Flammeovirga yaeyamensis: one gene and its partners. The protein of the gene in region 3 binds, or shares a complex with, the protein of the main gene of each other region. Links are inferred from orthologs where the notes say so. Each region holds a gene or a part of one and is shown on either strand. Other genes may lie near its edges. The genes, in order: KMW28_RS11935, KMW28_RS13510 and KMW28_RS18390.

Region 1 (3,131 bases), 1.6 Mb from region 3 along the record:
CAATATCAAATTGTCTTAGTGTTTGAGGTACTAAATGATAATCGATGGCTCTGTTTAGAAACACATTATTTAATTGCTTCTTCTTGATGATAGATTGGATATTTTTATAATCCACACCATCTCCAAAAATATGTAATTCAATATTTAAATCATCAAACGCTATTTCCTTAATTAATTTTGAGATACCATGTGCTACCCCTAAAACACCCATATAGACTACTTTGATTTTTTCGGATGAATTAAAATCAGTTTTCTGACGGAATTGTTTAGTATTTGTGCCAATTCGGTAGATATGAGGTAAATCAAACCCTAAATCTTTGATGTATTCTTGTGATTCTTTCGATTGTGTTACTAAAGCATCTGCTTTTTTGTAATAGAATTTTTCTAACCAATGCAATACTTTATAAGCAACTGATGATTTCGATAAACCATTAATGTCAACCATCGCTTGGGGCCATAAATCACTTACATTTAGCACTACATTTACACCGTAAAGTTTTTTGGCAAGGATACCAAAAATAGGCAATGTAATTGGGGGGGTTTGTATGAGTAAAATATCTAATTTTTGCTTTTTCACCTCTCTTAATGAAGTGAGCATACTAAATAGCATACTAAACATACTGATAAGACGAAGGAACATATTGTTCTTCTGAGAAGGCAATAACCAATGCCTAATTACTGTAATGTTCTTCTTTTTAGAAGTTCTTTTCCAAGTAAAAAAGTCTTTGAGGGTAATTTTTCCAGTAGGGTAATAAGGGTGAGAGGTAAATACAGTCACTTTATTTCCTTTTTTGGAAAAACTTTGAGCTAAGAATTCAAATTGATGAGGGGCAGCACCAAAATCCGGCGGAAAGCAATGTGTTACTATTCCGATGTTTTTTGATGTTTTCCCTAAGGTATTCTGTAATGTTTCTTGTATGTTCTCTGTATAATACGTCATTAAATCTTCCTAGCGATCTACTTCCCCCATAATAATATCAATCGACCCCATGATCACAATAAGATCAGATAATAGGTTGCCTTTACCTAACTCTGGTAAAACACTTAAGTTACAAAAACAACATGATCTTGCTTTAAGTCGTTCAGGGATATCAGATTTTCCGTTGGTACGCATAAAAAATCCAAGTTCCCCTTTAGGGCCTTCAGCTCTTGCATAATAATCCATTGCTTTTGGTCTAATTTTCTTAGGTACAAAAGCTTGAGGATCAAAATTTCTATCTCTTTTATGTTCTTTTTGAAGCTTACCAATACATTGTTCAATGATTTTGATAGACTCAAAACACTCTTCAACACGAACATATGTTCTGTCCCAACAATCACCTACGGAGCCCATAATTCCTTTGCCTACAGGAATATCAAAGTCTAATTCAGGGTATGCTGAATAAGCATCTACTCTTCTTAAATCATGTGCTAATCCAGATCCTCTAAGAACCGGTCCTGAAGTGGCATAATCAAGTGCTGTGCTTAAAGGTAAAACCCCAACATTTGCCGTTCTTTCTACAAAGATTTTATTGTTGATCACCATTTCTCTAAACTCAACGAGTTTAGGTTTGAGGTAGGTGATGAATTCTAAACATTTCTCTTCAAAACCAACAGGTAAATCATAATATAAACCTCCAATCCAGATATAATTATAAAGCATTCGAGCACCAGAAACCCATTCTAGAAGTCTTAGAATGTGTTCTCTATCACGCATCATCCACAAGAAAGGAGTAGTGGCACCGGTGTCCAAAACATAAGTACTTACCGCAATAAAGTGAGAAGCTATTCTGTTCAATTCGGCCACCAAAACTCTGATATATTCCACTCTTTTTGGAATTTTATCAGTAATACCCAGCATATGTTCTACACCCATTGCATAAATATGCTCAGAGTTCATAGAAGCTACATAATCCATTCTATCGATGTAAGGAATGATTTGCTGAAAACTTAAATTCTCAGCATGTTTTTCGAAACATCTGTGCAAATAGCCTAAATGAGGAGTAAGATCTACTACATATTCACCATCGGTTAATACTTCTACTCTTAATACACCATGCGTAGCAGGGTGATGCGGGCCTATATTAAGGACCATCTCCTCTGTACGAAGGTTATCTATATTGTAAAAGTTACGAGATGAATTTACTAAATGGTTTTCATCATATTGATATTGAACTTGTCTTTTCTCCATCAAAAAATAGCTGTTTGTCAAAAAGAATTATTAACAAAAGTCGTTAATAATCATTGAAAAATAAAAACTGATTACAAAGATGAAAAAAAAAGAACTAAAAATAGCCCAAAACCTTAGTTTAGTTATTAATGATAAGAAAATAAGACTATTTTTGCTCATGACTTAAATGACTTTGTGAAAAGTCATGCCTAGGGCCATTTCATTTTTTTCGAAATGGGTAGTAGTAACATTTTTGACGCACTTTAAATCGTTTTTTAAGATGGGAACACCACAAGACGAAACTCAATCAAATGAGTTAAACGAGCAAAATTTGACAGAGGAAACAACTTCACAGATCGAGGATGTAGCAGACATGGAGGATGTAGCAGACTTCGGTGATGATGAAGCCACTTCAGTGGAAGAAGAATTACAGGAAGACAAAGACTTTACTGGATTCGGAAAACAAGAATTATTAGACGAGATCAAGAAGATTGTGAACTCTTCTGATGTCGTAAAAGCAGAAAAGATTTCTAAGAAAATCAAAGAAGCTTTTGATCCAATCGTAAAAGAGGAGGAAGCAGCTGCAAAGGCAGAGTATTTAGAAGCGAATGGTAACACAGACGGTTTCGAATACCATAATGCAGATATCAAATCATTCAACGATGCTTTTTATGCTATCAAGAATGCAAGACGTCAGCATTTCGAGCAAATGCAGAAAATGAGAGAAGATAACCTGAAGAAGAAAAGAGCCATCATCAATCAGGTAAAAGAACTTATTGAAAGCACTGACGATAAAGGTGTGATGTCAAAAGTGAAAGATCTTCAGAAAGATTGGAAAGCAACTGGCGCAGTTCCACAGCAATATGCTGATGAAATATACAAAACTTATGGTGCATTATTGGATCGTTTCTACGACCAAATGTCTATTGAGTTTGAATTAAAAGAATTGGACAGACAACACAATCTAAAAGCGAAAAAAGCA
Region 2 (2,986 bases), 1.2 Mb from region 3 along the record:
AGGGATTGAAGTTGGGTCAGGAGCATTATTTAAGATTATATTAAAATCTACTGATGCTTCTTTCACTGCTGCGATTTCCTTCTTTGTCTCATCGTTGTTTGAAGAATCAGCCGATCCACCACAAGCGATCATAGTTGTAGCTAAACCACAAGCGATAGCAATTTTACCTAAATTTTTATATTTAGCACTAAAAGTCATAATCTTATTTCGATTAGGTTCTTTAAAAAAAATTCAGACCAAAAATAATTGTAAATATTATATATCAAAAAAAAATACCGCTAAATCTTTAAATTCTATTGTATTAAACCTAGGTGAAAGATATTATTAGCATTTCAATACTGTTTTCGATCAATTTTCTTATCAGGTTATCTAAAATGATTTTATCTTTGCATCTATGGAAAACGAATTAGGCTTTTTATCTCAAATGTTTGATACTTTATACCTCTTTCCTGAAGAGCTAGAAGACATTGAGATTCCAGAGGAAGAATTGGCAAAAATCAACGGAGATCAGGTTGAGAAGAAAGAGGAATCACCTAAAAATGAGGTGAAAGAACAAAAAGCTGTTCCTAAAAAATCTATCAATAAAACTTTACCTACTGATTATTATGGTGAGAATAAACGTCATATCGTTATCCTTATCGAACACAGTGGTGTGGATATCTATAGAAGTAAAGAATTCCAGTTATTGCTAAAAATTATTGGAGCCCTACAATTATCATTACAAGAAGTAGCTGTGGTGAATGTTTTGGAGCAAAAAGATCAATTAGATCAACTGATGAAAAAACTTGAGCCAAAACACATACTATATTTTATTAATGGGGATGAAAGCCCAATTTCAAGTCAGAAAGTACCTAAATACGTTCCTACTGAAATTGATGATTGCCCGGCAGTAGCTGCGGACAGTCTTTCAAAACTATTATTTGATACCGAAAAGAAAAAAGATCTTTGGTTATCGCTTAAAACACTATTTGATTTATAATTTAGATCATCATCAACCTCCATACACCTGTAATAAATACAAGCAATAAACCAGCAGGTGTAAGGTATTTCCAACACAAAGTCATTAACTGATCCACCCTTAACCTTGGGTAAGACCAACGTATCCACATTTGTACAAATACAAGGAATAATGTCTTACTCATTAACCAAACAAATCCCCATACATAACCCGATAATTCTCCAGTTGTACCTGTAGTCCAATCGGCCAATCGTAGCGATCCAATATTAATGAATGGTGTGTTCCAAGAGCCTAAAAATAATACAGAGGCAAATACACAACCTAATAACATTACACCATATTCAGCAAGCATCATAAAGGCAAACCTCATTCCTGAATATTCAATATGATATCCAGCAATCAGTTCTGTCTCTGCTTCAGGTAAATCGAAAGGTGCTCTATTTGCTTCAGCTAAAGATGAGATATAAAATATGATGAATGCTAGGATTAAAAACGGATTTCTAAGAATATTCCAAGTTAGAATTCCGCCCATATCAGTTACATCTATTCCTAAAGATTTTAAGCCAAATAAATAATTCACATCTGCTGATAAAAGCCCTTGTTGAGTAGAAATAATCTCTGTATTCAAGGTTTGAGCAGTCATCACAACACACAGCACTGCCAGGCCCATTGGCACTTCATATGAAACCATTTGAGAAGCTGATCTCATGGCTCCATATAGAGCGTATTTATTGTTCGAACTCCATCCTGCTGCTATAATTCCTAAAACTTCTAACGATAAAATCGCTAAAATATAAAAAACACCAATCATCGACTGAGAACCGTAAATACCATTGGTAAATGGCAGTACAGCAAAGCCTGCAAATACAGGCATAAAAATGACTATTGGTGCGTATTTAAAAATGGTTCTGTCTACCGCTTTTGGAATAATATCTTCCTTTGTTAATAGCTTTAGTATATCTGCAAATGTTTGCAATAAACCTCTTGGACCCACATTTACAGGTCCCATTCGGTCTTGCATCCAAGCAGAAACTTTACGCTCTACGTAGATTCCCAAAATGGCAAATACTAAAAGAAATGGAAGATATAAAACAAGTGCTAGCATAGTTTGTATCTGACTAAAAAATTATTCTGATTATAAAGAACAACTCGGGTGTACGCTTACAGTTTGTTCGATTGCTCAGATTTTCAAGTTGCAATTTAATTAATTGATCAAGATAATATTCATCAAACAGTAGTTTATTCGCAATTTTATTAACGTTCGTATTATTTTTTTGCATAATTATTAATATTTCAAGGTTTACCTTTCATATTAATTAGCAGAAACCATTTCAAACAAATGATTTTTAGTTAATCCATCTTTTTTTTTCTAATTTGAAGTATTATCAGTAAACTTGTTGATTACATTTTTTAAAATCGACTACAGAATATGTTTTTGATAATCTTATAATTAATTCATCATATACTTTTAATGAGTAAAACAATTAAGAAGCTACTCATCTTACTTTTTTCAACTTGCCTAACACTACTATCTGCTTCTGTACATGCACAATTTACTATAAAAGGCCAAGTCGTTGAACAAGGAAGTAATCTCCCTGTTCCTTTTGCTAGCGTCTATTTTGAGGGAACAACCATTGGTACCTTAACCAATAATAATGGTCTTTTTTCCATCACAATAGATGATTACAAAGGAAAGACATTGGTGGCTAAATTTACTGGATATGAGCATTGTACAAAGAAACTAAACAATTCGAATTACAATAAAAAGATTATCCTCAAACTGAAGGAAAGCTCTACGGAATTAGAGGAGGTTGTCATTAAGTCGAAGAAATGGGAAAACCCTGCTTGGGAAATCCTCAGAAACGTTCAAAAGCATAAAGATGATAACGATACAAGAGATTTAAAATCCTACGAATATAAAAGCTACACGAAATCGGATATTTGGGTAGGTAATGTGAACGAAAACTTCAAAAAGAAAAAAGTAGTTTCTGATATTCTTGATTCCTTTGAAGATTTTGAGCCTATAAC
Region 3 (3,073 bases):
CTTTCAGTTTTAAGAAAAAAAATACAGCCGCATTAGCTGCAAAATATAAGAATTATGCAGACCAATTCGAGACAGCTTTAAAAAACTTAGAGTTGTTTACTGAAGAGGAAAAGGAAAGAAATAGAGTAGAATTGGCAAAAAAATTCCAAGGCTACGTATAAACAGAGAGTATCTAAATGATACTCCCTGTTTTTTATTTTATTCTTCCGAAGAATCGATAATATCGATATCGGAGATCAATACTTTTTTAGATATCATCTTAGCAGTTGGTGTAGCTGCTATACCTCCTAAGGCCGTTTCTTTGTAACGGTCCTCCATGCTTTGCCCTACTTCTCCCATTGCGTCTACACATTCATCCACAGGGATTACACCACTTACATTGGCTAATGCAATTTGAGCTGAAGAATTAGCAATAGCAGCAGCACTTGCATTTCTAACCACACAAGGTACCTCAACCAATCCAGCGACAGGATCACAAACCAATCCGAGCATACACTGTGCAGTAATCGCTACAGCATTGAATACCATATCAATGTTTCCTCCTAAACAATAAGTAATTGCCCCAGCAGCCATTGCAGCAGCTGTTCCTGTTTCAGCTTGACAACCGCCTACAGCTCCAGCGATACCCGATTTTTTTTCCATTATCAAAGCAATTCCTGCTGAGACCAATAGAGCGTTATGCAATGTGTCATCATCCAATTGATGAAGATCTTGAAGCGTAACCAATACTCCAGGTAGAATACCAGATGCTCCTGCAGTAGGTGCGGCAACTACTCTTCCCATACAAGAATTTACTTCTTTTGCAGCAAGTGCCCTTGAGATGAGAACTTTAAATTCTTCTGACAAAACATTGATTGGAGAATTGAAAACTTTTTTTCCACCGTTTTCAATCATGCCTGATCTAGAGGTCATATCCTCGTTTAAACCTGTCTTGACAGCATCCTTCATGACATCGAAGGCTTGCTTTAAGGCTAATTTAATTTCTTCCTTAGTGCGTTCTTTTTCTCTCACTTCATAATCCAAAACAGGTTGATGAAGGGATACTTTTTTCTTTTCACAGAACTCTTTCCATTCAGAAAATGATTCAAAAAGTACGGCCATGTTATGATAGTGTTTATATGGTTAGTATTTTTATCGAAATTTTTACAAAAGAAACAATTACAGTTCATATTTCATAGATAGTATGGGTAATCAAATGCTAACAGACTTCGGTAACATTACATTATTTATAATTGTTGCTATTATTTTCGCTTTAGGAGGGTTGTTTACTGCATTTCTAGTTAGACCAAGAAGACCAAACGAAGAAAAATTAACTACCTACGAAAGTGGGGAGGATCCATTAGGTACTGCTTGGGGTAATTTTAATATACGATTTTACGTTGTGGCATTAATATTTCTATTATTCGAAGTAGAGATATTATTTTTATTTCCTTGGGCAACAGTTTTTGGAGATGCAGAAAAAATCAAACAAACTGATGGTATGTGGGGTTGGTTTGCATTATTCGAAATTGTCGTTTTTGTTGGAATATTGATTTTAGGTTTAGCATATGTGTGGAAAAAAGGTTTCTTAGATTGGATAAAACCTTCAAAAGTACAGCCTATTGAAGAGAATAATAATTTCGATTCTTCACCATACAAGGATTTCAATAAGAAATATATAAATTAGTAACTTGAAAACACTTAGCTTTTATACAGGAATCATTCTATCACTCCTCATAAGTTGTACTCCAGATGATGAGGTCATCAGTTCAGATCCTTCTTTTCAACTTCAATTTTCTGTAGATACAGTATTTTTTGATACTCTATTTACATCAAAAGAAGATGAGGGGATTGATATGCGAAGTGTTACCCAGCGTTTTATGGTGTACAATAACTCAGAAAATGCAGTCAATATTTCAGAAATCTCATTAAATGATCCTAATTCTGTTTATTCTATGTTGATAAACGGGCAAAATGAAGATATTATCAATAATACTTTACTGAGAGGTGGAGATAGTATGTTAGTCTTGACTGAAGCTAATGTACCTTATCAAAATGCGGATGATATACGAGAATTGAATGGCCAAATTTCTTTTTTCACCAATGGAAACAGACAAGCTATACAATTAAATGCTTATGCAGAGGATCCGTTTTATGTTTCAGGGGGGGCAATTTTAGTAGGTGATGTAGTATGGGAAAAAGGAAGACCATATGTTATCACTGATTCCTTATATATATCACAAAATGCGAGTTTAACGGCCAATGCCGGAACAAGAATAGTTTTTGATAATGGAGCAAAGCTTTTGATTAGTGGCTCATTACAGTTAATGGGGACACCTCAAGATACGATAAGGTTAGAAAGTATTCGATTGGATGGGCAATATGAAAATGCTCCCGGTCAATGGGATGGACTCTTCTTTGATTCCTTAAGTCATGATAATAAAATCCATGGTACTTTAATTAAAAATGCTAGAGTTGGTGTTTTGATGTATCATAATGATAACGATGATATTATCGACTTGGATATAGAAGGTTCAACAATTCAAAATATGTCTCAAGTAGGAGTAGCAATAACTAATTCTGATGTAAGAATAGTTAATACTATCATTAGTCATACGATCTCTTATGCCTATGCCCATGCAGGAGGAGGCAAATGTGATTTTTACTATAATACAATTGTAAATTCAAATACGGGCTTCTTTAGGGAAGACCCATCTGTAGCATTCGAAAGTACAAATGAAGTTATACAGTTAAACTTAGTAAATAATATAATTTGGGGTAATTTATCAAATGAATTAGTAGTTACAGAAGGTGTTGATTTTAATAGTATTACAAATAATATATTGAAAGCATCAAGTGATCAGTTTGACCCTGAAACCAATTTAATAAATATAGATCCATATTTCAGATATCCTTTTACTTATAATTTTGACTTAGCAGATGATAGTCCGGCTCGAGGAGCAGGAATTGATGTAAACGGTATAACTGTTGATCAAAGAGGAGAGAATAGAACATCACCACCAGATATAGGTGCTTTGCAATGGATTCCAGAGGAAGAATAAAAATGAGAACGATACATTACATACTATTAATA

What was found.
Region 1: the proteins of KMW28_RS18390 (region 3) and KMW28_RS11935 are in contact, whole or in part, in a cryo-EM structure (PDB 6ZJN), measured with the Thermus thermophilus proteins. The link is inferred for Flammeovirga yaeyamensis from one-to-one orthologs. Residues at the interface, in WP_096411116.1 of Thermus thermophilus: Glu45, Ser46, Asn48, Pro50, Ala51, Gly52, Glu53; in WP_223903221.1 of Thermus thermophilus: Met26, Thr27, Asn29, Gly31, Pro32, His34.
Region 2: the proteins of KMW28_RS18390 (region 3) and KMW28_RS13510 are in contact, whole or in part, in a cryo-EM structure (PDB 6KHJ), measured with the Thermosynechococcus vestitus proteins. The link is inferred for Flammeovirga yaeyamensis from one-to-one orthologs. Residues at the interface, in WP_126986108.1 of Thermosynechococcus vestitus: Gly6, Tyr7, Glu8, Tyr9, Phe10, Gly12, Phe13, Leu14, Ile16, Cys17, Ser18, Pro21, Ala24, Leu25, Ala27, Ser28, Leu31, Arg32, Pro33, Ser35, Arg40, Leu41, Thr42, Thr43, Tyr44, Glu45, Ile51, Gly53, Ala54, Trp55; in WP_126985484.1 of Thermosynechococcus vestitus: Gln8, Lys26, Trp29, Leu30, Pro33, Met34, Met37, Leu38, Leu83, Ile84, Phe85, Lys86, Glu87, Asp88, Val89, Leu90, Pro91, Ala92, Thr100, Ala104, Val107, Ile108, Phe111, Leu112, Tyr114, Ile115, Ile125, Ser126, Leu128, Phe133.

Annotation. Positions count from the first base shown.
Region 1 is NZ_CP076132.1:3,032,233-3,035,363, reverse strand. The notes cover bases 61-3,028. They hold KMW28_RS11935 (NADH-quinone oxidoreductase subunit D), read right to left. Parts: upstream 2,171-3,028; coding sequence 950-2,170; downstream 61-949. Other genes in these bases: KMW28_RS11930 (DUF349 domain-containing protein), read left to right, coding at 2,430-3,028; KMW28_RS11940 (glycosyltransferase family 4 protein), read right to left, coding at 61-940. In the rest of the region: more of KMW28_RS11940, read right to left, coding at 1-60; more of KMW28_RS11930, read left to right, coding at 3,029-3,131.
Region 2 is NZ_CP076132.1:3,457,466-3,460,451, forward strand. Bases 23-2,845 are described here. They hold KMW28_RS13510 (complex I subunit 1/NuoH family protein), read right to left. Parts: upstream 2,064-2,845; coding sequence 981-2,063; downstream 23-980. Other genes in these bases: KMW28_RS13500 (hypothetical protein), read right to left, coding at 23-198; KMW28_RS13505 (hypothetical protein), read left to right, coding at 395-979; KMW28_RS13515 (DUF5686 and carboxypeptidase-like regulatory domain-containing protein), read left to right, coding at 2,430-2,845. Outside these bases: more of KMW28_RS13500, read right to left, coding at 1-22; more of KMW28_RS13515, read left to right, coding at 2,846-2,986. UniProt on the Escherichia coli protein: NDH-1 shuttles electrons from NADH, via FMN and iron-sulfur (Fe-S) centers, to quinones in the respiratory chain. The immediate electron acceptor for the enzyme in this species is believed to be ubiquinone.
Region 3 is NZ_CP076132.1:4,617,820-4,620,892, reverse strand. What follows is about bases 15-2,924. They hold KMW28_RS18390 (NADH-quinone oxidoreductase subunit A), read left to right. Parts: upstream 15-1,183; coding sequence 1,184-1,666; downstream 1,667-2,924. Other genes in these bases: KMW28_RS18385 (choice-of-anchor Q domain-containing protein), read left to right, coding at 1,671-2,924; sdaAA (L-serine ammonia-lyase, iron-sulfur-dependent, subunit alpha), read right to left, coding at 199-1,101; KMW28_RS18400 (hypothetical protein), read left to right, coding at 15-161. In the rest of the region: more of KMW28_RS18400, read left to right, coding at 1-14; more of KMW28_RS18385, read left to right, coding at 2,925-3,041; KMW28_RS18380 (SdiA-regulated domain-containing protein), read left to right, coding at 3,044-3,073. UniProt on the Escherichia coli protein: NDH-1 shuttles electrons from NADH, via FMN and iron-sulfur (Fe-S) centers, to quinones in the respiratory chain. The immediate electron acceptor for the enzyme in this species is believed to be ubiquinone.